One region of the Bradyrhizobium sp. CCGB20 genome, then DNA from elsewhere that is predicted to be linked to it. Evidence: predicted binding sites of a transcription regulator. Region 1 holds the regulator's gene; each other region holds the start of a gene.
The links. The regulator LexA, encoded in region 1, represses DNA repair genes until DNA is damaged. The targets are predictions, from matches to a motif close to TGTTCNNNNTGTGTTCNG.

Region 1 (7,242 bases):
TGCGCGGCCCGCACCGCCGGATTGCGCGGCGATGGTTGTCGACCGTCAGCGCCTCGCAAGGCAGGGCGCGCTGGCACTGACCCGAAGCGGCGACGGCTTTGCGGTTCAGGCGGCGAGGGCGAGGGGGACGGACCGCCCGTGGTCGCCGGCTGCCGCCGGCGAGGGCGATTTCGACGGAAGCCTTGCGCCGAAGACGGCCGTGCCCCGCGGCCGGGACGCGACGCCATCGGAGGCCGACTTGCAGGCCGAGGATTGAGCGGACGGGTTACAGATACCAGGCCAGCACGGCGTCGAGCCTGGCGTTGCCGATAACCGGCAGGACGACCATCCGGCTCAGTCCAGAGGCGCGGGCCTGCAGGGCCGCGACCGAGACATCATGCGCAAGATCGTCGTTGAGCGCGGGCATGCCGGTGGTCCAGGCCCCGCCGATGCTGCCTTCGCCTCTGGCAATGGATTTCGTCGCATAGAGGGCTGCGAGGTCGGTCTGCGCGCTGCAGTCGCCGGCGCGGAAGACCAGCGCCGAACGGGCCTCGTCCGGGACCCAGATCTCGAAGCGTCGCGCAATCGGGGTTGCCTGCGCGGAGAGAAACGCCAGAACCCACGTCTGGTCGGTGCCGGTCCGGTAAGGAATGCCGACGCCGAGATTGATCCCGACCTTGGCGGCGTCCTCCCAGCGCAGAAAACTCCTGGCGTCGTGCAGGTCCTTGATGATCAGCGGCAGGCCGGCCTTCCAGGTGCGGCCGGGCAGGCCGAAGCCACGCGGAAATCTGGTGTGGCGGGAGTTGAATTCGAACATGTCGGCGGTGCCGTAATAGCCGTCGACGAGTCCCATCTCGTGGGAGATTTCGGCATCGTTGTGCCAGAGCTCGATCGCGCCGACATGTACCTCGTCGTCGCCGCAGAACAGCACCATGACGGCTTGCAGGAATTCGCCGGAAAACACCGGGACCGCCACGCCACAGGTGAGCCCGGCCGCGATGGCCTGATCGGTCCTCTTGAAATAGGAGTTGGCGAATTTGGTGAGGATCACGGGGTGGCCGCTGGCCCAGGCCTTGCCCGGAAGCCCCTCATCATATCCGAAGTGCAGACCTTCGCTCACGGCCCTGAACGCGGACAGGCCTTCGCCGTAGAGGCCGCCGCCGAATTCCAGCCGCATGCGCGTGCGGTCGGGCACCCAGAGTTCAACGACGCGAATGAAGGTCTTCATCGAACGTGTCCGCCGTCTCAAGCCGCACCAAGCATCGGCCATTTGGCTGCGGAACGGACGTTCAAAATTCAGGCAGGACAGCGCAAACTTCGTGCGGTGGGGAGGCGGAGCGGCTTGGTCCGTCCAATGGAGCTTCGCGGAATGCAAGCGATACCATCTCGCCGGCCTCGGCCGGCGATGGCAATTTCAATCCTGGCCCGACCCGCCGGCCGGGATGGCTGTGTCAGCCGATCGGCAGGCGGGTGATGGTCGGCCGGCTTTCGGCGGTGATCTGCGGCTTGTGCTCACGCTCGCCGACCGGCTGGGTCACCGGCAGTTGCAGCACTGTCGCGCGCTGGCCTTCGACAAGCTGCGTCACCAACACGTATTTGCCGTCGGGGAATTCGATCGCATCATGATGGCGATCGGGAATGTGCGGATCGATCTTGCCGAACTTGCCGACGCGCGAGTTCACGGTCCGCGTCCAGATCCAGCGATTGTCGTAGCGGACGTTGTCGGCGAAGGCGAGCTCCGTTCCCGGCAGCAGGCAGACCGCGACGGTCGGATCGGCCGCGGAGGCAAAACCGCGCGTCGAGGTGCCGCGGAAGGTTGTCGTGACGACCGTCTCGCCGACTTCAGCAGGACGCGACGCGACGGCATGCAGGCTGTAGTCACACATCGGGTGCTCCTCTTGCAGGGATAGCGACCCGCGTCTCTTCTCGAGGCGCAGGCCTCTATCAGAGTGGAAGCATGTTAGCGTCTGCCCGCTTGTAGGCAAATCTGCGGCTCGCCGCCGCAGGCCGCGATCACATTATCTTTTCCGGCTCCATGAGGAACAAAGCCTGCTCCCGCGCATTCCGGACGTGTGTGTCAGCGCCCTGCCGGCGCCGACCAGCCGGAATACGGCCAGTCCGGCCGCGACGATTGCGCGACGGCGTTGGGGGCATTCCGGACTTGCTTACCCGCAGCGGCGTCCTTGCGGACATGGTGTTGCGATTGCGCGGCGAAGGCCTGCGACGCTGATGCTGCGATCAGCGCCGCGGCGACTGTGCCCAGAATGATCTTGCGCATGACTTCTCCTCGAACCCAGAGGGCGCGAAGCAATGCTGCTTCGTGCGACGTGCCGAGGATGTAGCGCCGGAGGAGGGGCCGGATAATCTGCGCGAAACCAGAAAGACTATCCAGCGGAAGCGGACAATCGTCCGCTCCAATGCCGGATCGGCGATGCCGATCGAAAAGTGCGCGAGAGGCGCCAAATCACCGATAGCAGGACGTCCGGTCTCAGTACTTCCGGTACAGCCCGATCAGCTTACCCTGGATCTTCACCCGGTTGGGCGGCAGGATGCGGACCTCATAGGCTGCATTGGCGGGCTCGAGCGCGATCGAGGCGCCGCGGCGGCGGAAGCGCTTCAGGGTTGCTTCCTCGTCGTCGATCAGCGCCACCACGATGTCGCCGGTATCGGCGCTCTCGTTGCGCTGGATCAGCGCCATGTCGCCGTCGAGAATGCCGGCCTCGACCATCGAATCGCCGCGCACTTCGAGCGCGTAATGCTCGCCCGAGCCGAGCATGTCGGGCGGTACGCTGATGGTGTGGCTGCGGGTCTGCAGGGCCTCGATCGGCGTGCCGGCCGCGATGCGGCCCATCACGGGCACCGCAACGGGGCGCTCGCCGTCGTCCGCCGGCGGGCTGGACGTCGTGCGCACCTTGCCCAGATTGCCTTCGATGACGCTCGGCGTGAAGCCGCGGCGGCTGCCGGCGGCGGCCTGAAGCTCGGGCAGCTTGATCACCTCGATGGCGCGGGCGCGGTTGGGCAGGCGCCGGATGAAGCCGCGCTCCTCGAGCGCGGTGATCAGGCGGTGGATACCCGACTTCGAGCGCAGGTCGAGCGCGTCCTTCATCTCGTCGAAGGAGGGCGGCACGCCGCTTTCCTTCAGTCGCTCGCTGATGAACCGCAGGAGCTCGTATTGTTTGCGCGTTAACATCTCGACCAAAATCCCCCGGTTGATGTCGTTCGATTCCGAGACGCTGAATTCAGCGATAAGTCGCTGCATGCTCGAAACAAATCATGAACGGACACTATATGTTCGATACATGTTCCGCAACTGCTTAATTTACCGTGAACGCCACAAACTTCGCGGAACGCACGCGAACGAAGCGCTCAGACGGGCAGCCGCAGCACCTCGCAAGGCGTGCCGGCTTCGGCCTTCGGCGCGAACGGCGGGCGCACGAGAAGTGCCTGTGCCGCAGCGAGATTCGCAAGCAGCGAGGAATCCTGATGGTTGACGGGAACGGCCGTGAGCGTGCCGTCGTCGCGCAGCTCCAGGCGCGCGCGCAGATAATCCTCGCGCTGGTCGTTGGCGCCGACGTCGCGGCCGAGCACCGCGCGTTCGCGGCGATGATGAATCGCCGAACGGCCCGCGAGCGCGCGAATCAGCGGCACCATGAACAGGAATCCGCAAACGTAGGATGACACGGGATTGCCGGGCAGGCCGATCACACGCATCGCGCCGAGCCGCCCGTTCATCATCGGTTTGCCCGGCCGCATCGCGATCTTCCAGAACGCCATCGAGATGCCTTCGTCCCGCAGCGCCTGCTGGACCAGATCGTGGTCGCCGACCGAGGCGCCGCCGGTCGTGATCAGGATGTCGGCGCCGCTCGCGCGCGCGCGGCGGATGCCGGCCGTGGTGGCCGCCAGCGTGTCGGCGGCGATACCGAGGTCGGTGGTGTCGGCGCCCTCGCTGCGGGCGAGCGCGTGCAGGGCATAGCCGTTGGAATAGACGATCTGGCCGTGGCCGGGCGTCGTGCCGGGCATCACCAGCTCGTCACCGGTGGCGAGGATCGCGACCTTCGGGCGGCGGCGGACGGGCAGTCGAGGGTGATTCATCCCGGCAGCGAGTGCCAGATCGCGCTCGGTCAGCCGGGTGCCCTCGCGCAGCAGCACGTCGCCCTCGCGAAAATCGACGCCAGCGGGGCGGATGTGCCGCCCGGTAACGGCCGCTTCCGTGATCGTGATGCGCTTGCCATCCGCAACCGTGTCCTCCTGAATCACGACCGCGTCCGCGCCATCGGGAACGACGCCGCCGGTGAAGATCCGCACCGCTTCGCCGGCGCCCACCGTTCCCGCAAACGGCCGGCCCGCCGCGACCTCGCCGATCACGGTGAGCGCGGCATCGATCTTCGCCGCATCGGCCGCCCGCACTGCATAGCCGTCCATTGCCGACATGGCCTGGGGTGGCTGCGTGCGCCGCGCCGCGACGTCGCGGGCGAGCACGCGGTGGAAGGCTGCGTCGAGCGCGATCATCTCTTCAGGCAGCGGCTCTGCACCCGCCAGCACCGCGGCAAGCGCGTCGGAAACCGGCATCAGGGCCACGGGTGAAAACTCCAGCTGTGCCCGTTCGGGCAAATCGGCGGCGAGAGTCTTAGCCGAGCGCGCGCGCGGAGGCAAAGCAGCGGCCGCACAGGATGATTTATCCTGCGTCATCCGCTCTGCAGCGATGGGCAGACGTCAAGTCCGCCGCGGCATGATCCGGAAGGCAAGACAGACCGGTATGAGGATGGCCATGGCGAGGACGAGAATGACGAGAGCCACGGCCAGCATCGGTCAGGTCCCCGGCTGCTTGTACGGACTGACATCCGGCGCCGCGGAGCCCTGATCCTTGTCAGGCAACGGGTCGGCCTGGGATTTCAGGTCGGCGGCCTTGCTGATCAGCTTGGCGGAAAGCTCAGAATCCGATGTGGTCCTGGCGAATTTCATCAGCAGAGAGGCCTGCTTGGTGAGGTAGGTTTTGCCCAACACGACGATAAGTCCGATGTAGAATTCCCAACGGAGTCATGAGTCCTGAGGCAGGCGTTCGTTCCGGGAACTCTGTATAAAAATATACAAAGGGCTTCGGTTCCTCTCCCCGGGCAAAATAGGCTCCGGATACGCCTGGTTCGCGGCGTGTAGCCGCCGGCCCGGGATCAAATTCCGAGCGCCTTGAGGGCGTTCCCGACGTCGCGGGGCGTGGTCACGTGCACCGTGGTCAGCCCGCTGGACCGCGCTCCCTCGATGTTCTCGGCAAGATCGTCGAAGAACACGATACGGTTCGCCGGCACGCCGATCGCGGCCACGACATGGTCGAAAGCCTCCACATCCGGTTTGCGCAGGCCGATGCTGGACGACAGGTACAGCTCGCGGAAATGTCCGAGCAGGCCGGCATATTCCTTCGAGAAATGGTCGACATGCGGCCGGTTGGTGTTGGAGAAGGCGTAGACCGGCATCTGCTTTGCCGCGCGCGGCAGCAACTCGGCGATGTCGGGCATCTCGCCGGCGAAGATCGCGTTCCACCCCTCCAGGAATTGTGCGTCCGAAATGCCGATCCCGAGCGAGACGCGCAGCGAGTCAAAATAGGCCTCGTCGCTGATCTTGCCGACCTCGTGCAGCCGGTAGGCTTCGCTGTCCCGCACATAGCGCGCGACGATGGCCTCGGGCTTGCAGCCGGCATGTCCCGCCCAGCAGGCGATCGCCTTGGAGAAATCGATGTCGAGCACCACGCGCCCGAGATCGAACAAGAGCGCATCCGCGCTGCCGGGGGAGAGCGAGCTCATTGCATCCTTTCGCTCAGTATCGATACGGGTCGTGGTCGAACAGCGGGAACGCGCTGAAGACGCTCGGCGCATTGGTCGCGGTCGCCTGATGCAGGCAGGACTTGTTGACCTCGGCGAAGGAGGTCGCGCCCAGAAGGCCGAGGCAGCGCAGCACCTCGTCCTCCAGGAGCTCCAGCATCCGCGTCACGCCGGCTTCGCCGGCCGCCGCCAGCGCCCAGCATTGCAGCCGGCCGATGCCGACCATGTCTGCGCCCGCCGCGATCGCCTTGACGATGTCGGTGCCGCGGCAGAAGCCGCCATCGACCATGATCTTGGCGCGGCCCTTCACGGCGTCGACGATCTCGGGCAGCACGTGCATGGCGCCGCGGCCGTGGTCGAGCTGGCGGCCGCCATGGTTGGAGACGTAGATCCACTCGACGCCGTGATCGACCGCGATCTGGGCGTCCTCGGCGGTGGCGATGCCCTTCAGGATGAGCGGGATCTTGAACTTGTCCTTGACCATCTTCACGGTCCGCCACTCCAGGCCCTTCTGGTAGTCGCCGCCGGTGGCGCGCAGGCGGCTCTCGCGAACATAGCGCTTGGCAATGTCACGTTCGCGACGGCTGTAATGGGCGGTGTCGACGGTCAGGCAGAAGGCGGCGTAGGCGTTCTTCTCGCTCCTCGCGACGACATCGGCGACGAAGTCGTCGTCACCGCGCACATAAAGTTGATAGAGCCGCAGCGCATCAGGGGCGGCCTTGGCGGTCTTCTCCAGGCCGGGCTCGGACACCGAGCTCAGCATGTGCGCCGCACCGAAAGTGCCGCACGCGCGCGCGACGCTCGCCGCACCATCCGGATCGAAGATCTCCAGTGCACCGACAGGGGCCAGCACCACCGGTAGCCGCATCCTGCGCCCGAACAGCTCGACCGAGCCGTCGACCTCGCGGACGTCGCGCAGCACGCGCGGCCGGAAGGCGATCTCGTCCAGCGCCATGCGGTTGCGGCGCATCGTGGTCTCGGTCTCGGCGGCGCCAACGATATAATCCCAGGCGTTCTGGTTCAGGTTGATGCGCGCCTTCCGGATGAATTCGTGCAGGTTCTGGAACGGCTCGTTGCTGGCGCCGAGTTCGACGTTCCTTTCCGGCCGGATGCGGGGCGCGTCATTCATTGTTGTCCTCCCGAGAATTTGAAGTCTTGTTGTCATCGCCTATCGCGTCCGGCCCTCCAAAACCATCCTAAAATCGCATAGCTGCGAGGCGTGGGCGGGCCGGCCGATTCCCGCCTTGCGCGAAACGGTTTCGGAACGTTGCCAAAAGTTTAGGCCAGAGCGAAGGGATTTTTACAGTGTACCGGCCAGCGCGGCGTCCCGGCCTTGAAGAAACCCGAATGGTATTGTGAACAGCGGGCTGGATCGCCATTTGCATGGCGCTTCCCAAGCCCAAAGCAAAGCTCCGAGCAAGAAGGCCAGCCTATCCATGCGGAAAAACCT
Region 2 (7,242 bases), 3.2 Mb from region 1:
CGACTCCCTCTCAAGACGCAGCCGAGCCACGGCCGGCCGCAGGCGATGGAGGCAATTTGCGCTGGGATATCATCGAGCTACTGTTCTTCGCTTATCGCGATTTCGTCGGCGATCCCGACCAGGAGCTGGAGGCGTTCGGCTTCGGCCGGGCCCACCACCGGGTCATGCATTTCGTCTACCGCTACCCCGGCCTCAAGGTCGCCGACCTGCTCGACGTCCTGCGCATCACCAAGCAGTCGCTCGGCCGCGTGCTCAAGCAGCTTCTGGACGAGGGCTATATCGTGCAGAAGACCGGCGACAATGACCGCCGCCAGCGCCTGCTCTACGCGACGCCGAAGGGCGAGGCGCTGGTGCAGAAGCTCGCCGGGCTCCAGACCACGCGCATCACCAAGGCGCTCGCCGAGATGGCGCCGCAGGATGCCGAGACCGTCAAGCGCTTCCTGCGCGCCATGATCGACCGCGACGATCCGGACAAGGTGCTCGAGACGATCTTCGCCAACGTCAATCAAGACAGCAAGGAGTGACCGTGCCGCTCGCTGCCACGCTCGCCCGTCCGCCGGTAGAACCGGCCGACGATGCGCCGCATCTGCTGCTGGTCGACGACGACCGCCGCATCCGCGATCTGCTCTCGCGCTTTCTCGCCGGCGAAGGCTATCGCGTCACCACCGCGGCCAGCGCCGGCGACGCACGCTCGAAGCTGCTCGGCCTGCATTTCGATCTTCTGATCCTCGACGTCATGATGCCCGGCGAGACCGGCTTCGACCTTGCCCGCTTCATCCGGACCTCCTCCTCGGTGCCGATCGTGATGCTGACGGCGCGGCATGAAGCGGAATCCCGCATCGAGGGACTCCAGATCGGGGCCGACGACTACGTGGCAAAGCCGTTCGAACCGCGCGAGCTTGCGCTGCGCATCAACAACATCCTCAAGCGCGCGGCGCCGCCGCCGCAGGCCGCGACGGTGGAGAAGATCGCGTTCGGACCTTACGTCTACCATCTTGATCGCGGCGAACTGCGCCAGGGCGAGGAGGTCATCCACCTCACCGACCGCGAACGCGAGATGCTGCGCATTCTCTCGGAAACACCCGGCGAGACCGTGCCGCGCAGCGCGCTGACCGGCAATGGCACCGTCAACGAGCGCGCCGTCGACGTGCAGATCAACCGCCTCAGGCGCAAGATCGAGACCGATCCCGCCAATCCGCTGTTCCTCCAGGCGGTGCGCGGCATCGGCTACCGCCTTGTGGCCTCGCCATAAAGCAGTGAAGCGCGACCGATGAGCACGATCGATACCGGCCTGACGCTGCTCAAGAGCGCCGCCGGCCGCGTCTCGGCCGCCAATGGCTGGATGGGCAACGCGTTCAAGGGCTGGATGCCGACCGGCCTCTATGCGCGCGCGCTCCTCATCATGATCGTGCCGATGGTGGTGCTGCAATCCGTCGTCGCCTTCGTGTTCATGGAGCGGCACTGGAACACCGTGACGCGCCGCCTGTCGGCTGCGGTGGTGCAGGACATCGCCGCGCTGATCGACGTCTACAAGGGCTATCCGCAGGACAAGGACCGCGACCAGATCCGCCGCATTGCCCAGCAGCGCCTCGGGCTCGTGGTCGATTTCCTGCCCGCCGGCGACATGCCGCCGCCGGGGCCAAAGCCGTTCTTCTCGCTGCTCGACCAGACGCTGTCGGTGCAGCTCGGCCGCCAGATCGGGCGCTCGTTCTGGATCGACACCGTCGGCCGCTCCAACCTCGTCGAGATCCGCATCCAGCTCGACGACGCCGTCATGCGCGTGTTCGCACAGCGCAGCGCCGCCTACGCCTCGAACTCGGAGATCTTCCTGTTCTGGATGGTCGGCACATCCTCGATCCTGCTGATCGTCGCGGTGCTGTTCCTGCGCAACCAGATCAGGCCGATCCTGCGCCTCGCGGATGCCGCCGAAAGCTTCGGCAAGGGTCGCGAAGCGCCGAATTTTCGGCCGCGCGGCGCGCGCGAGGTGCGGCGCGCGGCGGTCGCCTTCCTTGAAATGAAATCGCGCATCGAACGCACGATGGAGCAGCGCACCGCGATGCTCGCCGGCGTCAGCCACGATCTGCGCACCATCCTGACGCGCTTCAAGCTCGAGTTGGCGCTGATCGGGGACAGCCCCGAGATGGAAGGCATGCGCAAGGACGTCGACGAGATGTCGATGATGCTGGAGGACTATCTTGCGTTTGCCCGCGGCGATTCCGGCGAGCAGTCGCAACCGACCGACATGGCGCAGGCGCTCGAGGAGCTGCGCAGCGACGCCGAGCGCCACGGCCACATCGCGACCGTGGCGTTCCACGGCCTGCCCGTGGTGACGGTGAAGCCGGCCTCGTTCAAGCGCTGCCTTGCCAACCTCGTCACCAACGCGGCGCGCTACGGCAAGGCCATCGCGATCAGCGGACAGCGCGATCACCGTTATTTGACCGTCACGGTCGACGACGATGGCCCCGGCATTCCCGCTCATCTGCGCGAAGAGGTGTTCAAGCCATTCCTGCGGCTGGACAATGCCCGCAACCAGGACGAAGGCGGCACGGGCCTCGGCCTTGCCATCGCCCGCGACATCGCCCGCTCGCATGGCGGCGACATCACCCTCGGCGACAGCCCGATGGGGGGATTAAGGGCGAGCGTCCGGATTCCGGTGTAAGTGCAATCTTCCCTTCTCCCCTTGTGGGAGACGGTGGCGCGAAGCGCCGGATGAGGGGTTGCCCCAGCGAATTCAAAAATAAGCAAGTCACGCGCGGAAACAGACCCCTGACCCGACTCGCCGCTACGCGGCGAGCCACCCTCTCCCACAGGGGAGAGGGGAAAGTTCATCCCGGGCGACGATCTCGCCTACTTCGGCAGCAGCGCCTTCAGCTTGTCGATGTCGCGCACGTTCATCTTGAAGCCGCCGGGCATCACGATGTCGCCGGGCTTCTGGTCCGGCTTGCAGGCTCCCAACCACTTGGCTTCGAGAGTCACGGTGGTATCGCGGCCCGCCGCACCGGCGGCGCCGCCTTGCGCATGGGACGAGGTCTTCACCGTATAGGCCGAGTTGAAATCGCCCGTGATCTCGGCATGCGAGGTCGTGCTGATGCCGGCAACGTTGCACTCGGAATCGCTGACATAGCCGGTCGCGGTCTTCTTGATGTCCTGCTTGGCGCAGATCTGCTTGGCCATCGGGGAGACGTTGTTGCTCATCTCCTTGTCGACGGTCTCGTCGGTGCAGTGCTGCATGGTCATCTCGGGCACGGGCGTGCCGGTCCTGACCATCTTCATTTCCCAAAGACCCGCCTTGCGCACCGGCAGATCGTCGGCGCAGGCCGCCCCTGCCGACAAGACAAGGCAAAGGGCCGAGCCGAGCAAAGCGAGTTTGCGCGTCATGTGGGAGGCTCCCGGCTGAGAGGTGGCGTTACGAAAGCGCCTCAGTAGAGCGTGCGGATCGGCTGGTTGGCGGCGCCATAGGGCACCCAGCGGCAGGAGAACGAGATGTAGCCGCCCTCATAGGCCTGCACCGCCAGGAATTTCACGACCTTGCCGTAGCGCGCGCAATGATCGACCGCGACCTGACGGGCATCGGCCTGCGTCGCCATCGAATAGGCGATGATGCCGCCGGTGTCGTTGCCCTTGAACGGCGGCACCGGAAGGATGTCAGCGCGCGCCGGCTGGCTCGCCATCATACCCGAGACAACCAGGCTGGCGAGAAGGCTCGCGGCCGCAATGATTCGCATTCCCGTTACTCCAATTGGTTGGCACCAGTTTACGGTGCCGGGATGCCCGTGAAAAGAACTGAAGTCCCGTCAGCTGCGACGTTACGGTCAACTCTTGGCCAAGTGTTGCCGCGCTGCACTTGACCTCCCGGTCCCTTCGCGGCACCGTCCGACCCTCGCAGATCATGCTGTCCGGATTGCCCATGCGCGCCCTCCCCCTGAAATCGCTCCGCTTTGCCGCCGTGCTCGGTCTCATGTTCGGAGCGTTGTCGCTCGGTGAGGCCAGGGCCGCCAATCCGCTGGAACTGAACTTCTGGCTGAACGGGCCGCGCTATGACGGCGCCGTCGTCGATTGCGACAAGGCGCTGCCGACGATCGCCACCCAGTTCTGGGAGAAGGAAAGCTCGTTCTGGAATTCCTCGTTGAAGATCACCGGCTTCGCCGCCGTTCGCGAGATCGCGTTCCGGCCCTGGCAGTCCGACAACATCCCGCGTCGCTATTGCACCGGCGAGGCCATGCTCAGTGACGGCAAGGTGCGCAAGGTGCATTTCTCGATCATCGAGGATGGCGGCTTCGCGAGCTACGGCAATGGCGTCGAATGGTGCGTGGTCGGGCTCGACCGCAACTGGGCCTACAATCCGGCCTGCCGCGCCGCCAGGCCTTGATCGACACGTTTCGATCGAGAAGCCCTGATTCGGACCGATCAGGGCGACCGGCTGCGTCCGAATTTTGTTCTTGAAATGTTCTTGTTGCCTGCTAGGCTGGTTACACAGTCTAGTTGAGGGGCGTCGCCATGTTTCATTTTAGATTGCATTCGTTCTCCCGTCTCGTGATCTCACTGACCCTCCCCCTGGTTCTTGCCGCCGGGCTGGCTGGCGGCGCGAAGGCCCAGGACAAGCGGCAGAACGCGCCCGGCGAGTTCGATTTCTATGTGCTGTCGCTGTCATGGTCGCCCTCGTTCTGCGAGGAGGCGTCCGAGCGCGGCGGTCGCTCGCAGATGCAGTGCAGCGGGCGGCCCTACGCGTTCGTGGTGCACGGGCTGTGGCCGCAATATGAAAATGGCTTCCCGGAATATTGCCAGCGGCCGTCGCCGCGCCTGAACCGCAACATCGTCTCCTCGATGCTCGACCTGATGCCGGCGCCGGGCCTGATCTTCAACGAGTGGGACAAGCACGGCACCTGCTCCGGGCTCGATAGCCGCAATTATTTCGAGACGATCCGCAAGGCGCGCGCCGCGATCAAGATCCCGGCGGAATTTCTCGAACTGTCGCAGGCCAGGACCGTGGCACCGGGCGAGGTGGAGGAAGCCTTCATCAAAGCCAATGCAGGCCTGAGCAGCGCGGCCATCTCGGTCACTTGCAACCGGACCCGGCTCTCCGAGGTCCGCATCTGCCTCAGCAAGGACCTGCAATTCCGGGCCTGCGAGGAGATCGAGCGCCGCGCCTGCCGCCGCGACCAGGTGACGATGCCGCCGATCAGGGGCGGATAGGTTTCCGTCAGTGCGAGCCACCGGGTCCGCGCGAAGCGCCGCCCGATGACAGGCTCCGCGAAGCAATCCGGACTGCTGCCGCGGATGGATTCTGGATTGCTTCGCCGCGCTCGCGATGACAAGTGGGTAGGATCGCGCAAAACAACGTAGTCCTGTCCCATGAACTACCGCCACGCCTTCCACGCCGGCAGCTTCACCGATGTCATCAAGCACATCGTGCTCGCGCGCATCATTACCTACCTCCAGGACAAGCCGGGGGCATTCCGTGTCATCGACACCCATGCCGGCGCCGGTCTCTACGATCTCGAAGGCGACGAGGCGCGCCGTAGCGGCGAATGGCTGACCGGCATCGCGCGGCTGATGCAGGCGCGCCTGTCGAACGAGAGTGTGGCGCTGGTCAAGCCTTATCTCGACATCGTCCGCGCCTTCAATCCAAAGGGCGAGCTCAAGGCCTATCCGGGCTCGCCACTGATCGCGCGCGGCCTGCTGCGGCCGCAGGATCGCCTCGTTGCCTGCGAGCTCGAGCCGAAGGCGCGCAAGGCACTGATCGACGTGTTGCGCCGCGACGAACAGGCGCGCGTGGTCGATCTCGACGGCTGGGTGGCGCTGCCGGCCTTCGTGCCGCCGAAGGAACGGCGCGGCCTCGTGCTGATCGATCCGCCGTTCGAAGCGAAGGATGAGTTCGAAAAGCTCGGCGAAACATTCTCGACGGCTTTCGCGAAATGGCCGACCGGTATCTATGTAATCTGGTATCCGGCCAAGAACCGGCGCGCGACCGACACGCTGGTGCAGACGGTCGCGCGGCTCGCAGCTGCAGCAAAACCACCGGGAAAATGCCTGCGACTCGAATTCAGCGTGGCGCCGCAGCTCGATGGTGCAGCCCTCACCTCAACCGGACTGCTGATCGTCAATCCGCCGTACACGCTGCAGGGCGAGCTCAAGACGATCCTGCCCGAGCTGGAAATACCGCTCGGACAGGGCGGCGCTGCCAGATTCCGATTAGAGGTGCCGAGGCTGTAACACCCCGGCATTCTTGGGAAAAATATGCAGGGGCGGTAGTCAATCCGCCGAGAACCGTATTATGCTGTTTGCGTGACTGGCTTTACGTTCCGCTTCCGCGAATGGTTGCGGCGGAGTGAAGGCCCTAAGAAAGATCCAACGGACCGAAAGGTCCGCCCAAGGATGGCCAGCTCCCGGGCTTCGTAAGGCCCGGTCATGTCGTGACGTGTGTCTGCGTCGCGACGGAGGAGCAATGAGGGGGAGTTTCCCGATGGCCATGACGGGAACGGTTAAATTTTTCAACGGCGAACGCGGCTACGGATTCATCAAGCCGGACGACGGTGGTCGTGACGTCTTCGTACATATTACTGCTGTGGAGCGTGCGGGACTGAAGGATCTTGCCGAAGGACAGCGTATTACTTTCGAAGTCGAGCCCGACAAGAAGGGCAAGGGACCGAAGGCGGTCAATTTAGTCATCCTTGCCTAGCCGGCCTGACGCAAAACACCTGGCGAAAAAAATCCCGGCCGCGAGCGGCCGGGAGGTTGTTGTCCGGTATTTTCTTCTTCAGCTATCAGAAGTGATAGTTCACGCCTGCGCGCACAACGCTGGCGCTGTAGCCGTTTGACACGCCTGTAATTGCAAACTGGCTCGTCGACAGATCGATGTAGAGATATTCGAGCTTGGCGCTCCAGTTCGGCGCGAAGCCGACTTCCGCGCCGGCACCGATGGTCCAGCCTGCGCTGGTGTGCGACTCCGTCCAGCCGAATGTCTGCGCGCGCAGTTCGCCGAAGGCGAGGCCGGCGGTGCCGTAGAACAGCACATTGCTGAAGGCATAGCCGGCGCGTCCGCGCAGCGTGCCGAACCAGGGATTGGAGAACTTCCACGGCGCAAAGGTGTCGTCGGCACCGGCGGCCTGGATGTCGCCCTCGACGCCGAACACCCACGGCCCGTTCTGGAAATTGTAGCCGGCCTGCACACCACCGACGAAGCCGGAGGGTTTTACGGGACTATTGCTGACGGAGCCCCATTCGTAGCCGATGTTGCCGCCG
Region 3 (7,242 bases), 3.9 Mb from region 1:
ATGCGCCTGTTTTGCCCGACGGGTCAAACCGCGTCGTGGCCTGTCGGCGTAAGCCGTTGATTCCGCACGCCCCGGCTACTGTGCATGGGGTTGTTTTCCAGGTTTTTTGATTCAGCGACCCAGGAGCACGGTCGTGCCGGTCGTCAGCTCTGCCGGAAGCCCATCCGGAAGGCGCCCCAGTGCCTGCCGCGGATCACGATCGGCGAGGACAGGTCCTTCATCAGCACGAACTGCCCGCCGCCCATGTCGCGGCGATAGGTCTGGAGCAGGAACGGCTTGGTGTTGGCCGCGACCTTCTTCACCGCGCGGTCGCTGAACAGGCGGCGGTTGCGGCAATTGGCATTATTCCAGACGGGGTCCTTGCCCTGCGGCAGGCGGTAGTTCGGGTTGTGGGTCGGCAGATAGCCCCCCTTGGCCCAGGCGACGCAGAACACGATGCGGGAATCGGACTTCTGGACCGGGTCCTGGATGGCGGGCAGCACGCGGTCGGTGAATTCGACGTAGTTGGTCTTGTACTGCTTGGGATCGGTGCCGGGGATTTCCCGGTAGTTCTCGTCCATGAGCTGGTCGAGCGTGATCTCGCCGCGGTCGATGGCGGCCTCGAACTCGTCCGAGATCCGCTTTGCGGTCTCGACGACGGCGCGGATCAGCGGCGCGTCCGATGTCTCCACGCCGCTGTCGGCGATCATTGCGATCAGCGCTTCGGAGGTGTCGAGCAGTTTTGTCACGCGCTGATCGGCATTCCTGAGATCGTGCGAGGACAGGTCGACGCCCTTGGCGAGCTCGTTGAGCTCGCTGATGACCGTGTCGCAATGGCCGAGATTGGAGGTCGCGGCGCGCGTGACGCTGTCGATCTCGGCTTCCACGGAGGCGAAGCCCTGCTGCACCCGCGAGATGATGCCGGAGATCTGCTGGGCGCCTTCGCCGGCCGTCTTGGCACGTTGCGAGGCGTCGCTGCTCTCGCCGATCAGGCCTTCGATCTGGCCGTCGAGATCGCGCACGGTGTCGGAAATCTGATGCGTGGCCTGGCGGGTGGCCTCCGCGAGGTTCTTGACCTCGCTTGCGACCACCGCGAAGCCGCGGCCGGCATTGCCGGCGCGCGCGGCTTCGATGGTGGCGTTGAGCGCGAGCAAATTGGTCTGCTTCGCGATCGCCTCGATCGAGCCGGACACTTTTGCCACCTGCGCCAGCGCCGAGCCGACGGCGCTCAGGCGCCCCTCGATCCGCTCCACGGCTGCGACGAGCTCGGAGATGTGGCTGACCGCGGTGTCGACCGCGCCGCGCGACTGCGCGATCTCGCCGACCGCCGCTGAAGCGGTCGATTGCACCGCCTGTGACGCATTGGCGATGTCGTGATTGGCCGAGACCATCGTCTCGGCCGTCTTCTGGAGGTGATGGAACCGTTCGGACTGGTTGACGACGCGGTTTGCGACTTCCTGGACGTTGCCGGCGATGTCGGCAAGCTCGACCCCGAGACCGCCGATGCGGTCGGCGAGCTGGTCGATCAGCCGTTCGGCAAGCGTCCGGTTGGATCCGGTGTCCATGACTGCGAGCTGGGCAAGGGACATGTACGGGCTTCCTCCAAGCGGAGCCGTTGATCGGCTCACCGCGGCATTCCCATTCCAATTTTATTCAAGAAGGTGATTCGCGCGTCGGCGTCTTGCCTGAGCGTGCACTACAGCTTGTAGGCCGTGCGAAATCCACCCCAGTGCCGCCCCTGCACGCGGATCGGAACGTCGATCTCGCGCATCATCACGGTGTTGCCGTTGCCCATGTCCCGCGCATAGCTCTGGACCAGATACGAGCGCAGGTTGCGCGCGGCCGCCAACCCCGCCGGATCGTTGAAGATGCGCCGGTTGCGGCAGTTGGCGGTGTTCCATGCAGCGTCGCCCGGCCGCTGCGGATGCGAATAGATCTTGTTGTGCACCGGCAGGAAGCCATTGCGGTCGACCATGGCGCAGAATGCCATGCGCGGTTCCTTGGCGAGAAAGGCTTCCTGGAACGGCGGCAGCGCGCGGTCGGCCCAGTCCAGATATTTCGTGCGGTATTGTTGCGGATTGGTGCCGGCGATCTCCGCATAGTCGGTGTCGAAGAGGTCGTCGATCCTGACCTCGCCGCGCGTGACCGCCTGCTCGAAGATCCGGGTCAGCGCGGTGCCCGCCTCCATGGCGCGGGTGACGAACTCGGTGTTCTCCTCGTGGATCGACCAGAGCCTGTCTTCGATCTTCTCAGCCAGAGCGGCATTGGGGCCGACGAACTGTGCGCGGGCGCCGGCCTTGGACTGCTCGATCACGCGCAGGCGGCAGGCGCCGACGTCTTCGAGCGTGCCGTCGATGACAGCCTGTGTGGCCAGCTTCGCCGCATCCGCGCCGCCGATCAGCACGCCGTCCATCGAGATTTCATAGACCGGCAGCACGCCACGCGCGGTTTCGAGCTTGAGATGACAGGGCAGCCGCTCGGTCTTGCGGCGGTCGTCGTGCTCGCTCTGGCGGAGCAGCACCGCGCAGCGCGATTTCAGCTTCTGCGCGAAGGTGGTGACGGCCTTGCCGGCGCTGGCGACGTTCTCGCCGTGGGTCTCGGCGGCCTTGGTCGCGGCATCGATCTCGGCCGCGCTCTCGCTGACCGAGATGATGAATTCCGACGCGCTCGTCGCGTTGCCGGACACCTCGTTCGTGGTCGCGTTCTGCTCGGCGACCGCGCCGTTGACGGTGTCGAACACCGGGCGGATCGCCTCGATCGCCTGCGAGATGCGGTGGACGGCATCGGCCGACCCGGCGGCGTCGCGCTGGAGCGCGTCGATCTTCCGGGTGATCTCTTCGGTGGCTCCTTGCGTCTGCACCGCGAGCGCCTTCACTTCGGTCGCGACGACCGCAAAGCCCTTGCCGGCCGCACCTGCACGTGCGGCCTCGATGGTCGAGTTGAGTGCGAGGAGCGTCGTCTGCCGCGCGATCTGCGCGATCAGATTGACCACATTGCCGATGGCGGCGGAGGACTCGCGCAGGCGGTCGACATTGGCGCGGGCTTCCTGCGCCGCGGCGCTGGCTTCGTCGGCAAGCTTGCCGGCCTCGCGCACCTGCGCGCCGATGCCTTGCGCGGACTGGGTGAACTTGTCGGCGGCATGGGCAAAGGTGGAGGCGGTCGATTGCGCGGCGTTGGTGCGGCCCGTGAGGGCGTCGGTGCGCTCACGAATATCTGCGAGCGTTGCCGCGGTGGCCTCCGCGCCGCCGGCCACCGAATTGGCGGCGCGCTCGAGCTGGCGGATCATGGCGCCGAGCTCGAGTTCCAACAGTTCCAGGATTTCCCTGGCGGAATCGCCCTCGGCGGCCGGGGCGAGCGCGGGATCGGCCGGCGACTGCGCAGCCTGTGGGGGTGCCACGGGCGCGGCCGTATCCGGCAGACGCTTCCGAAATAATGCGAACGCCATCAGGTCACTCTTGTCGGGGGACGGGCGGACGCTATTTTCGCAAGCCGGAATGAAATCAGGGTTAACAGTGCCTGACTTCCGGGCACCTGGACTACGGTATTACCTTAAAGTCGTAGAGCCCCTTTCATTCCGGTGGGTGGGCGGCCTATAACGCCGCGCTTCCCATCCTCGTTGGCGGACGATTCCAAGAGACCCCGAGAGACCACGCATGGCCGGACATTCCCAATTCAAGAACATCATGCACCGCAAGGGGCGGCAGGATGCGCAGAAGTCGAAGCTGTTCGGCAAGCTGGCGCGGGAAATCACCGTCGCGGCCAAGCTGGGGACGCCCGATCCCAACATGAACCCGCGCCTGCGCGCGGCCATCATCGCGGCGCGCCAGGAGAACATGCCGAAGGACAATATCGAGCGCGCGGTCAAGAAGGCGCTCGGCAATGAGGGCGAGAACTATGACGAGATCCGCTACGAGGGTTACGGCCCCGGCGGCGTCGCCGTCATCGTCGAAGCGCTGACCGACAACCGCAACCGCGCCGCCTCCGACATCCGCTCCTTCTTCACCAAGTCGGGCGGCAATCTCGGCGAAACCGGCTCGGTCTCCTTCATGTTCGACCGCACCGGCATCATCGAATACGACCGCAGCGTCGCCTCAGACGACGCCGTGCTGGATGCCGCGATCGAGGCCGGCGCCGACGACGTGATCTCGAGCGAAGGCGGCCACGAGATCTACGCCTCGACCGAAGGTTATCGCGACGTCGCCAAGGCGCTGGAAGCCAAGTTCGGCGAGCCGCGCAAGGCCGCTCTGATCTGGAAGCCGCAGAACACGGTCGCGGTCGACGACGAGACCGGCGAGAAGCTTTTGAAGCTGATGGATTTGCTCAACGAGCACGACGACGTCCAGAACGTCTACGCCAATTTCGAGGTGTCCGACGCGCTGGTCGCGAAGATGGGCGGGTAGGGCAGCGCGTGTCCCGGACGCGCTCCAGCGTGAAACGCTGCTGCGCAGAGCCGGGACCCATGGTGCATCGTGTGCCATCGGCGATGTGGGCCCCGGTTCTGCAACGCACCGCTTCGCGCTGCGCCGCGCCCGGGGCACGGGGCCCCCACTTCCCCTGTTACTTCCGTTCTGTTTCTGTTTCGCTCCTGGCAGCCAGCCGCTATCACTGGCCCATGACTGCGCTCCCGATTCGTGGCCCCGTTCGCATCATCGGCATCGACCCCGGCCTGCGCCGCACCGGCTGGGGCGTGATCGAGGCTGAGGGCAATCGTTTGATCTACGTCGCCTGCGGGTCGGTGGAACCGCCGGACGATCTGCCGCTGGCGAGCCGGCTGCTCGCGATCCATGAAGGGCTCGCCGCCGTCCTGTCCGGTCACCAGCCGATGGAAGCCGCGGTCGAGCAGACTTTTGTGAACAAGGACGGCGTTGCGACGCTGAAGCTCGGCCAGGCTCGCGGCGTCGCCATGCTGGCGCCCGCGATGTTCGGCATCAGTGTTGCCGAATACGCGCCGAACCAGGTCAAGAAGACGGTGGTCGGCGCCGGCCACGCCGACAAGCACCAGATCGCGATGATGCTGAAGATATTGCTGCCCAAGGCCGAGCCGCCGTCAGCCGACGCTGCCGACGCGCTCGCCATCGCCATCACTCACGCCCATCACCGCCAGAGCACCGCGCTCAGGCTGAAGGTGGCGGGGTTATGATCGGCAAGCTCAAGGGCCTGATCGATTCCTACGGCGAGGATTTCGTGATCCTCGACGTCGGCGGCGTTGGCTATCAGGTGCATTGCTCGACGCGCACGCTCCAGCATCTGCCCTCGCCCGGCGAAGCGGCCGTGCTGTCGATCGAGACCTATGTCCGCGAGGACGCGATAAAGCTGTTCGGCTTCCGCACCGACCAGGAGCGCGAATGGTTTCGGCTGCTCCAGACCGTCCAGGGTGTCGGCGCCAAGGTCGCGCTCGCCGTGCTCGGCACGCTGGCGCCTTCCGATCTCGCCAACGCCATCGCGCTGCGCGACAAGGCCGCGGTGGCGCGCACGCCCGGCGTCGGCCCCAAGGTCGCCGAGCGCATCGTCACCGAGTTGAAGGACAAGGCGCCGGCTTTCGCCAATGTCGATCCCGCCGTCGTGCATCTCGCCGGCGCCGTCGACGACCAGCGCGCGCCGCGCCCGGTCGCGGATGCGATCTCCGCGCTGGTCAATCTCGGCTACGGCCAGCCGCAGGCGGCTGCGGCCATTGCATCAGCCTCGCGCAGCGCGGGTGAAGGCGCCGAGACGGCGCAGCTCATCCGCCTCGGCCTGAAGGAGCTCGCGAAGTGAGCGCGGCAATCGTCAGTCTCGTAGGGTGGGCAAAGCGAAGCGTGCCCACCATCTTCGAGCGATCGGAGACATGGTGGGCACGGCGCGAAGGGCGCCTTTGCCCACCCTACGAGGAGCTCGCCAAGTGAGCGACCCCAAGGCCAATCGCATGGTCTCGCCCGAGCGTCGCAGCGACGATGTCGGCGACACCGCGCTGCGACCGCAATCGTTGTCCGACTTCGTCGGCCAGCAGCAGGCGCGCAAGAATCTCTCGATCTTCATCGAGGCGGCGCGCAAGCGCGGCGAGGCGCTGGATCATGTGCTGTTCGTCGGTCCGCCGGGCCTCGGCAAGACCACGCTGGCGCAGATCGTGGCCAAGGAGCTCGGCGTCGGCTTTCGCGCCACCTCAGGCCCGGTGATCGCCAAGGCCGGCGATCTCGCCGCCCTGCTCACCAATCTCGAGGAGCGCGACGTGCTCTTCATCGACGAGATCCATCGCCTCAGTCCGGCGGTGGAAGAGGTGCTCTATCCCGCGATGGAGGATTTTCAGCTCGACCTGATCATCGGTGAAGGCCCGGCGGCGCGCTCGGTGAAGATCGAGCTGTCGAAATTCACCCTGGTCGGCGCCACCACGCGCGCGGGCCTGCTCACCAATCCCTTGCGCGACCGTTTCGGCATTCCCGTCCGGCTCAATTTCTACACCATCGAAGAGCTGGAGAGCATCGTCACCCGCGGTGCGCGCGTGCTCAATGTCGGCATGAGCACTGATGGCGCCAACGAGATCGCGCGCCGCGCCCGCGGCACGCCGCGTATTGCCGGCCGCCTGCTCAGGCGCGTGCGCGATTTCGCCTCCGCCGCCGATGCCGCCTCGATCGACCGCAAGATTGCCGACCACGCACTGAGCGCGCTCGAGGTCGACGCTGCCGGCCTCGACGCCATGGATCGCCGCTATCTCACGACCATCGCGATGAACTACGGCGGCGGTCCGGTCGGCGTCGAGACGATGGCCGCCGCTTTGTCCGAGCCGCGCGATGCGATCGAGGACATCATCGAGCCCTATTTGATCCAGTGCGGCTATCTCCAGCGCACCCCGCGCGGCCGCCTGCTCACCTCGCACGCTTTCCGCCATCTCGGCATTGCCGAGCCCTCGCGCGATGCGGCGACACAGTTCGGCCTGTTCGGCTCGGACGAGCCCGAGGACGACTGACAGAAGCAGTCGGTGAACCCACGCGTTTCACTCCGTCACTAATGCGAACGCGCGGCGATCGGGATCGCCGCGCGCGCACGATGACCGGAGCGAAACGACATTGGAGTGGGAAGACATGGGGCAGGAAGACTTGGGGCAGGAAGACACGGGGCAGACGGACGTCGGGCAGACGGACGCGACATTGCTCGCGACTATCGCGGCAGAGCCGCAGCTGCGCACGCCCGACGAGACCGAGGCGTTCCTGGATCCGATGCCGCTCGGCGAACTGGCATCGATGTGGTGTGCGCTTCAGCGGGTCAGCCGCCGCGACCAGGTCGGCAGCA
Region 4 (7,242 bases), 150 kb from region 1:
GACGACGGCAAGACCTTCGGCGAGCTTCAGTGCGGTCTCGAAGCTTTCGGCGAGGCGCTGGCCGATATCGGCGCGCACCACGATGCGGTCGACCACGACGTCGATGTCATGCGGGAATTTCTTGTCGAGAACAGGCGCTTCGGCGAGCTCGTAGAAGGTGCCGTCGATCTTGACGCGCTGAAAGCCCTTCTTGAGCCATTCGGCGAGCTCCTTGCGGTACTCGCCCTTGCGGCCGCGCACGACGGGGGCGAGCAGGTAGAGGCGGGTGCCTTCGGGCAGCGCCAGCACGCGGTCGACCATCTGCGAGACGGTCTGGCTTTCGATCGGCAGGCCGGTGGCGGGCGAATAGGGCACGCCGACGCGCGCCCAGAGCAGGCGCATGTAGTCGTAGATCTCCGTCACGGTGCCGACCGTCGAACGCGGGTTCTTCGACGTCGTCTTCTGCTCGATCGAGATCGCTGGCGACAAGCCGTCGATCTGGTCGACGTCGGGCTTCTGCATCATCTCCAGGAACTGGCGGGCATAGGCCGACAGCGATTCGACGTAGCGGCGCTGGCCTTCGGCATAGATGGTGTCGAAGGCGAGCGAGGATTTTCCCGAGCCCGACAGGCCGGTGAACACCACCAGCTTGTCGCGGGGAAGCTCGACATCGACATTCTTGAGGTTGTGCTCGCGCGCGCCACGGATCGTAATTGCGCGCAGGTGCGATCCCGCGTTCTGCTGTTGGCGCTTCGCCTTGATCACTTCATCCATCCGAGTTGCCCTCAAGGAATCCCAAAGGTGCGCGATCGCGCCAACAAAAAAGGCGCGCTTCGCCCGGAACCGGGATCGGCGCCGATGGGTATGTCAGCGAACGTAGGAAGAACGGGGACGGATTTCCAGTGGGACTTGCGAATCGTCAACGGATTGTTGGCGCGCTGGCGGCATCTGGCAGGAGCAGGGCATCCGGAACATGCCAAGGAAAAGGCCAAGGACAACGCGAAGGGCCGGCGCGAAGCCGGCCCTTCGTTCGCGTTTGAATGCGGACTTGGGGCAATCCGCACATGATCAGGACTTGGAGGTTCCTGCTAGAAACTTTGGCTCAGTATCCGGGCTCAGTATTTGGCGACGACCGGGTTGCCCCAGCGATAGTTGATGCGGATCAGGCCCATGTCGATGTCCTGGCCGATCCGGTCGGTGCGCGGGAGGAAGCCGCCGGTGAGGGTGGCGAAATCAGAATTGTGATGGCCGAGGAACACGTGGTTGTACTCGCCTCCGACCGACCAGTTCTCGGCAAAGCCCCATTCCACGCCGATACCGATGCTGTAGCCCCAGCGGGTCTGGTTGACGCTGTTGAACGCCGGCAGGCCGGGAAAGAAGATGTCGTATTTGTCGTGGGCGACGGCCGCGCCGGCCTTGCCGTAGAGCAGCAGGCTGTTGACGGCGTAGCCCATCTGGCCGGTGAACAGGCCGAAGCTGTCGATCTTGGTCTGGTTGGTCTGCGGCGCCAGCACCACGCTGACATTGCTCCCCTTGAAGTCGGCCCAGTTGCCCTGGCCTTCGACGCCGAGAACCCAGCGCCCCCTCTGCCAGCGATAGCCGAGCTGTCCGCCGATCGTGCCGCCGCCCGCGTTGTGACAGCCTTCGCCGATGGGAGGATCGACAGCGGCGCCCAGCGAGTTGGTCACGGCCCAGCAGGCATGGGCCCAGCCGCCACCGCCATTGATGCCGACATAGACGCCGCTCCAGTCGTAGGCGAGGACGGGCGCTACGGGGGCCTTGTAGAGCGGCAGATCCGCGGCACCGGCGGGTGCAACCGCGCCGAGTGCGAGCAAGCTGACCGCAGCCAGCGTCCAAGTTTTCATGTCACGTCCCCAACTCGCCGAGCCCATTCGCGTGGGTTATCTGCGCCCCACGATTCCTTGACGGCCCGGCACGGCCTTCCGCGAAAACAAAAAGGCCGGCGCGAGGCCGGCCTTTCATCGTCGGGTCCGTACCACGAATTTAGTATTTGGCGATGAGCGGGCCGCCGAACCGGTAGTTGACGCGGGCGGTGACGATGTCGACGTCCTGCCGGATGCGATCGGTGCGCGAGAACGTGCCGTTGTTGAACGTAAAGCTGTTGTCGCGCGATCCCATGAAGCCGTGCACATAATCGACGCCGACCACGACGTTGGGCGTTACGCCGAAATCGAGGCCAGCGCCAACTGCTCCGCCCCAGCGCGTTTCGTTCGCCCTGTCGAACACGACGCCCGTGGCGGTGGTGAAGCCCTCGTATCGGTCGCTCACAACCATCGCGCCACCCTTCGCGTAGAACAGCACGTTGCTCCAGGCGTAGCCGACCTGGCCGGTGATGAGACCGAACGCGTTGATCTTCGTGCGGTCGGAGCCGACGCCGCCGGCAGCCAGGCTCGGGCCATTGGAGCCGCTGAGATGGGCCCAGTCGCCCTGGCCCTCGAGGCCGAACACCCATTCAGATGATTGCCAGCGGAAGCCTATTTGGCCGCCGGCCACGCCGCCGGTCGCGGTGTGGCAGCCCTCGGATGCGGGGGGAGTGACCGGCGCACCGAGGATGTTGGTGACGATGTCCCAGCACTTGTGGCTCCAGCCGCCACCGCCGTTGGCGCCGATGTAGAAGCCGCTCCAATCGTAGATGGCTGCAACCGAGACGGGGGCCTTGGTGTAGGGGCGGGCCGCCAGATCGGCCGCTGAAACAGAGGTTGTCATCACGAGAGCGCTGACGGCGGCAAGCACGAATGTCTTCAAGGCGGTCTCCCCCGAGCCCACAGTTGATCGTGATCTTTCCTACAACCTTTGAGGTGCGACAGTCTGTCACCGGCGAGCCACAGCCCACCAAAAATGGAACTTTGTCCGCAGGCCAAGGTGAAGCCGCCGGTCGAAACAACCGGTCAAAAACAAAAAGGCCGGCACAAGGCCGGCCTTTCGTAACGCGATGGCGTTGGGGCGAAGCTTAGTACTTCGCGACCACCGGGCCCCCGAAGTGATAGTTCACGCCGACCTGCACGGTGTGGAAGTTGAGCGTGCCGGTGGGCAGGGCGCCCGAGAAGTAGGTCTCGCCGCCGAGGCTGCGATAGAGGTACTCGCCCTTGACCGACCACTGCGGAGCGAAGAAAGCTTCGACGCCGGCGCCGACGGTCCAGCCCGAGTGCCACTTGCTGTCGGAGATGCTCACGCCGAGCGCGCTGACGGTGAGCTTGTTGTCGATCCAGGCGTAACCGCCGGTGCCGTAGAACAGCACGTTGTTGACGGCCCAGCCGATGCGGCCGCGCACGGTGCCCATCGCGTCGGTCTTCGAGCTCAGGGTGGTGCTGACAATGCCGAAGCCGGGGACGGCGACGGGGCCCGTGGCCGAAGCGCTGACATCAGCCCAGGTGCCGTCGGCCTCGATGCCGAACACGACATTGCCGGTCTGCCAGTTGTAGCCGGCGGTGCCACCGACGAAGCCACCCTTCATCTTCGGGTCGCCGGAACCGTTTTCCCAGGCGCCGCCACCGACGATACCGAGGTAGAAGCCGGTCCAGTTGTAGACCGAGGCCACAGCCACCGGAGCCTTGGTGTAGGGGCGCGCCGCGAGATCAGCGGCCGAAGCCGGAGCGGCGAGAGCGAACAAACAGGCCGAAGCCAACAAAACCTTCTTCATTTTCAACGTAATCCCAGTCCCGGTTTCTATTTTTGCCCTCCGTGCGCCGGAAGGACATTAGACGCTGTGGTCCAACTGACGTCGTGCTTACACCAACAAAGCCGCAAGTTGTGTCTCCCAAAAGTCACAATAATTGCAAAACGTAACAATCGCTGACGTATAGTTCCTGTTCGCCTGCGCTCAGCAAAAAGGCCGGCGCGAGGCCGGCCTTTGAATTCTCGAGTGGGATCAGAGAGGTTAGTACCTCGCGATCATCGGGCCACCAAAGCGATAATTCAGGCGGACCAGACCGATATCGACGTCCTGGCTGATGCGCTCAGAGCGTGTGGCGACGCCGAGCGGGGCGATCAGGAAGTTGCCAGAACCGCTGAAGCCGATGGTGCGATTGCCGAGGAAGATGTGATCGTACTCGAAGCCCACGGTCCAGTTCGGCGCGAATCCGAACTCGACGCCTGCACCGACGGTGCCGCCCCAACGGGTCTCGTTGGCCCGATCGAATTCGAGGCCGGTGACGGTGTCGTAGCTGCGGTAGCGATCGCTGACGACGGCGCCGCCGCCCTTCACGTAGACGAGGACGTTGTTCCAGGCATAGCCGACCTGGCCGGTAATCAGGCCGAAGGCGTTGATCTTGGACCGATCGCGAAGACCCGTGCCGAACAAGGTCGTACTGATATTGTCGCCGGAGAAATCGGCCCAGTTGCCCTGGCCTTCGAAGCCGAACACCCAATTGGCAGACTGCCAGCGGTAGCCGACCTGGCCACCGACCGTGCCGCCGGTGGCGTTGTGGCATCCTTCGCCGAGCAGAGTGCCGGTTACGGGCGTGACGAAGTCCCAGCACTTGTGACTGGTGCCGCCGCCGCCGTTGATGCCGAGGTAGAAGCCGCTCCAGTCGTAGATGGTAGCGACCATCGGTGGTGGAGCCTTGGTGTAGGGACGCGCAGCGAGATCTGCTGCGCTTGCGGGCGCCGAGAGGCCCAACGCGATTGCACCGATTGTACCAATCAAGATCTTATTCATTGCAGTCTCCCCAGTTTCGTCCGCTTCTTAAATTCCCCGAAGCGGTTGATCAGGCGCGACGCCCATATGAATCAATTCCAAGGCGAGCGTAGCTGAGCCGGGAGGCAGAGTCCGTCTCCGAAATGCAACAGTCGCGAGCCGGCTGAAGCGCCGCAACTTGATGAATGTTAAGAGTTTTTTCCTATTCCCGGGAACCCGAAAGGGTTCCATTCATCGCGCCGGTATCTGGTTGCAGATCAGAGCCCACCCAATTCCGCATTGCGCCTGGATCAGCGAGAAGAACAAATCTGGAACGCGCCGCGGGTCAGTGCTATATGTGGGGATAAGTTGAGGGGTACCGGGCTGGTCAGCCCTCGCAAGCGTATACGGTCGCCTCAACAGGGCGACAGAGCTTCGCGGGCGCGGGGTCGGCCTTTGAATTCAGTGGCATTTGGAGTGGAGAGCGGCGATGGCGGGAAGCGTCAACAAGGTCATTCTGGTTGGAAATCTCGGCAAGGATCCCGAAATCCGCCGGACCCAGGACGGGCGGCCGATCGCGAATCTGAGCATCGCCACCTCGGAAACCTGGCGCGACAAGAACAGCGGCGAGCGCAAGGAAAAGACCGAGTGGCATCGCGTCGTGATCTTCAATGAAGGGCTCTGCAAGGTCGCCGAGCAGTACCTGAAGAAGGGCGCGAAGGTTTACATCGAGGGCGCACTCCAGACCCGCAAATGGACCGACCAGAGCGGCGTCGAGAAGTACTCCACCGAGGTCGTGCTCCAGGGCTTCAACTCGACGCTGACGATGCTCGACGGCCGCGGCGGCGGTGGAGGCGGTAGCTTCGGCGACGAGCCGGGCGGCGATTTCGGCTCCTCCGGTCCCGTCAGCAGCGCACCGCGCCGTGCCGTTGCCGCCGGCGGCGGCGGTGGTGGCCGCAACAGCGACATGGACGACGATATCCCGTTCTAAGGTTCGGGAGGAGCGGACGCGGGTCGTGACAGGAAACGGCCCACGCGGCTTTCGAGTATCCGGACCAACATGGGGTCCATGAACTCGTAGTCGTCCGGGATGTCGAGGCAGATGACCCGCTTGCCATTCAAGTTGGATCGGAATTTCCGGTTCAGCTTGTTGCGGTGGGCCTTCTCCATGACGAAGATGATATCGGCCCACGCGACCTGTTCGGAAGACAGCAACACGTCCGCGCCGTTTGAGATGCCTGCCGAATCGGTCTCGATCCCCGGCCAGGTCGAAAAGACTTGTTCGGCGGTCGGGCTGCGAAGGCGATTGGCGCTGCAGACGAACAGGACGTTGGTCACTTCTGGCTCCAGGAGAACGAGCGGGGACCTACATACACACCTTCTGATCGTCGGTGGACTCTGGGACATCCCGAGCTCGGAGCGCTCGCTCCTTGGATCAGTCTGCTCGCGTGAAGCGACAGGATCTCTAGTCAGCTGACGGGGAAGGTTCGGCTTTTCCGGCCTTGCTCACGTGTCGCTTGAGCTTTGACGGCGCGCGATGTGAATGGTTAATCCTGTTCCCGTGGTCGGGCTCCCACGGACCGGAGGACGCCGTATGAGCTTTACGCCGCTGCTTGAGGCCGCTCCGGCCATTCCGCTGCACGCCTTCGCGGCCATGGCTGCGTTCGTCCTGGGGATCGTCCAGCTCGCCGCGCCCAAGGGGACGCTGCCGCACCGGGCGCTTGGCTGGGTCTGGGTCGTGCTGATGCTTGTCGTGGCGATCAGCTCGTTCTGGATCCACGGGATCCGGCTGGTCGGGCCATGGGGGCCGATCCATCTGCTCTCGATCTTCGCGCTGGTGATGCTGGTGTCCGGCGTGGTGGCGGCCCGAGCCCGCAATGTCCGCCGCCACAAGATCACGATGATCTCGATTTTCTTCGGCGCTCTCGTGATTGCCGGCCTGTTCACCTTCGTGCCTGGCCGGCTCATGCATGCGGTGGTCTTCGGGCCATAGCGATGGCTGAATTCGGCTTCCCGCGGCAGTGTCCCTGGCACCCAAAACGGCCCCCGGGAACAGCCTCCTGACAGCCCGGTAAGTCCATGAAAAAACGAAGGGAAAAAGCGCTTCCCGAGACCCTCGCAAGGGTGGTTATCAGGGAGCCGATGCGCTATATGATTCCCAGATAAAACCTCACCGGATTTCCCCTTGGCTGACGACGACAACAAGCCCGGCGACCAGCCGGCGCAACCCTCGGACATTCGTCCCGTTTCCATCTACGAGGAGATGAAGAAGTCCTACCTCGATTACGCGATGAGCGTGATCGTGGCGCGTGCGCTGCCCGATGCGCGCGACGGGTTGAAGCCGGTTCATCGCCGCATCCTCTACTCGATGAACGAGCAGGGGCACACGCCTGACAAGAAGTACGTCAAGTCGGCGCGCGTGGTCGGCGACGTCATCGGTAAGTATCACCCGCACGGCGACCAGTCGATCTACGACGCCATGGTCCGCATGGCGCAGGACTTCTCGATGCGCGTGCCGCTCATCGACGGCCAGGGCAATTTCGGCTCGGTCGACGGCGATCCCCCGGCGGCCTATCGATACACCGAAGCGCGACTGACGAAGTCGGCGTTGGCGCTGCTGGCCGACA

Region 2: the regulator LexA is predicted to act here: its motif matches at 4,435-4,452, upstream of NLM15_RS39115 (ribonuclease T2).
Region 3: the regulator LexA is predicted to act here: its motif matches at 4,544-4,561, upstream of ruvC (crossover junction endodeoxyribonuclease RuvC).
Region 4: the regulator LexA is predicted to act here: its motif matches at 4,935-4,952, upstream of NLM15_RS23120 (single-stranded DNA-binding protein).

The regions. Positions count from the first base shown of each region.
Region 1 is NZ_JANADN010000001.1:5,152,653-5,159,894, reverse strand. It holds partial or broken gene NLM15_RS23850 (ComEC/Rec2 family competence protein) at 1-256, shown strand, start outside; gene NLM15_RS23845 (GAF domain-containing protein) at 266-1,207, opposite strand; gene NLM15_RS23840 (hypothetical protein) at 1,431-1,865, opposite strand; gene NLM15_RS23835 (hypothetical protein) at 2,057-2,257, opposite strand; gene lexA (transcriptional repressor LexA) at 2,468-3,169, opposite strand; gene glp (gephyrin-like molybdotransferase Glp) at 3,346-4,557, opposite strand; gene NLM15_RS23820 (hypothetical protein) at 4,789-4,983, opposite strand; gene NLM15_RS23815 (HAD family phosphatase) at 5,148-5,774, opposite strand; gene NLM15_RS23810 (alpha-hydroxy acid oxidase) at 5,788-6,921, opposite strand; gene NLM15_RS23805 (S41 family peptidase) at 7,229-7,242, shown strand, end outside.
Region 2 is NZ_JANADN010000001.1:8,303,482-8,310,723, forward strand. It holds gene NLM15_RS39085 (MarR family winged helix-turn-helix transcriptional regulator) at 1-524, shown strand, start outside; gene NLM15_RS39090 (response regulator) at 521-1,252, shown strand; gene NLM15_RS39095 (ATP-binding protein) at 1,271-2,659, shown strand; gene NLM15_RS39100 (DUF3617 family protein) at 2,848-3,378, opposite strand; gene NLM15_RS39105 (hypothetical protein) at 3,420-3,725, opposite strand; gene NLM15_RS39110 (hypothetical protein) at 3,959-4,369, shown strand; gene NLM15_RS39115 (ribonuclease T2) at 4,498-5,193, shown strand; gene NLM15_RS39120 (23S rRNA (adenine(2030)-N(6))-methyltransferase RlmJ) at 5,353-6,213, shown strand; gene NLM15_RS39125 (cold-shock protein) at 6,464-6,679, shown strand; gene NLM15_RS39130 (outer membrane protein) at 6,765-7,242, opposite strand, start outside.
Region 3 is NZ_JANADN010000001.1:1,256,514-1,263,755, forward strand. It holds gene NLM15_RS05825 (methyl-accepting chemotaxis protein) at 144-1,568, opposite strand; gene NLM15_RS05830 (methyl-accepting chemotaxis protein) at 1,676-3,424, opposite strand; gene NLM15_RS05835 (YebC/PmpR family DNA-binding transcriptional regulator) at 3,633-4,379, shown strand; gene ruvC (crossover junction endodeoxyribonuclease RuvC) at 4,592-5,119, shown strand; gene ruvA (Holliday junction branch migration protein RuvA) at 5,116-5,733, shown strand; gene ruvB (Holliday junction branch migration DNA helicase RuvB) at 5,882-6,919, shown strand; gene NLM15_RS05855 (DUF6869 domain-containing protein) at 7,035-7,242, shown strand, end outside.
Region 4 is NZ_JANADN010000001.1:5,004,296-5,011,537, reverse strand. It holds gene uvrA (excinuclease ABC subunit UvrA) at 1-753, opposite strand, end outside; gene NLM15_RS23145 (hypothetical protein) at 781-1,047, shown strand; gene NLM15_RS23140 (outer membrane protein) at 1,095-1,844, opposite strand; gene NLM15_RS23135 (outer membrane protein) at 1,984-2,745, opposite strand; gene NLM15_RS23130 (outer membrane protein) at 2,951-3,640, opposite strand; gene NLM15_RS23125 (outer membrane protein) at 3,878-4,657, opposite strand; gene NLM15_RS23120 (single-stranded DNA-binding protein) at 5,106-5,606, shown strand; gene NLM15_RS23115 (low molecular weight protein tyrosine phosphatase family protein) at 5,603-5,953, opposite strand; gene NLM15_RS23110 (DUF2306 domain-containing protein) at 6,210-6,608, shown strand; gene gyrA (DNA gyrase subunit A) at 6,801-7,242, shown strand, end outside.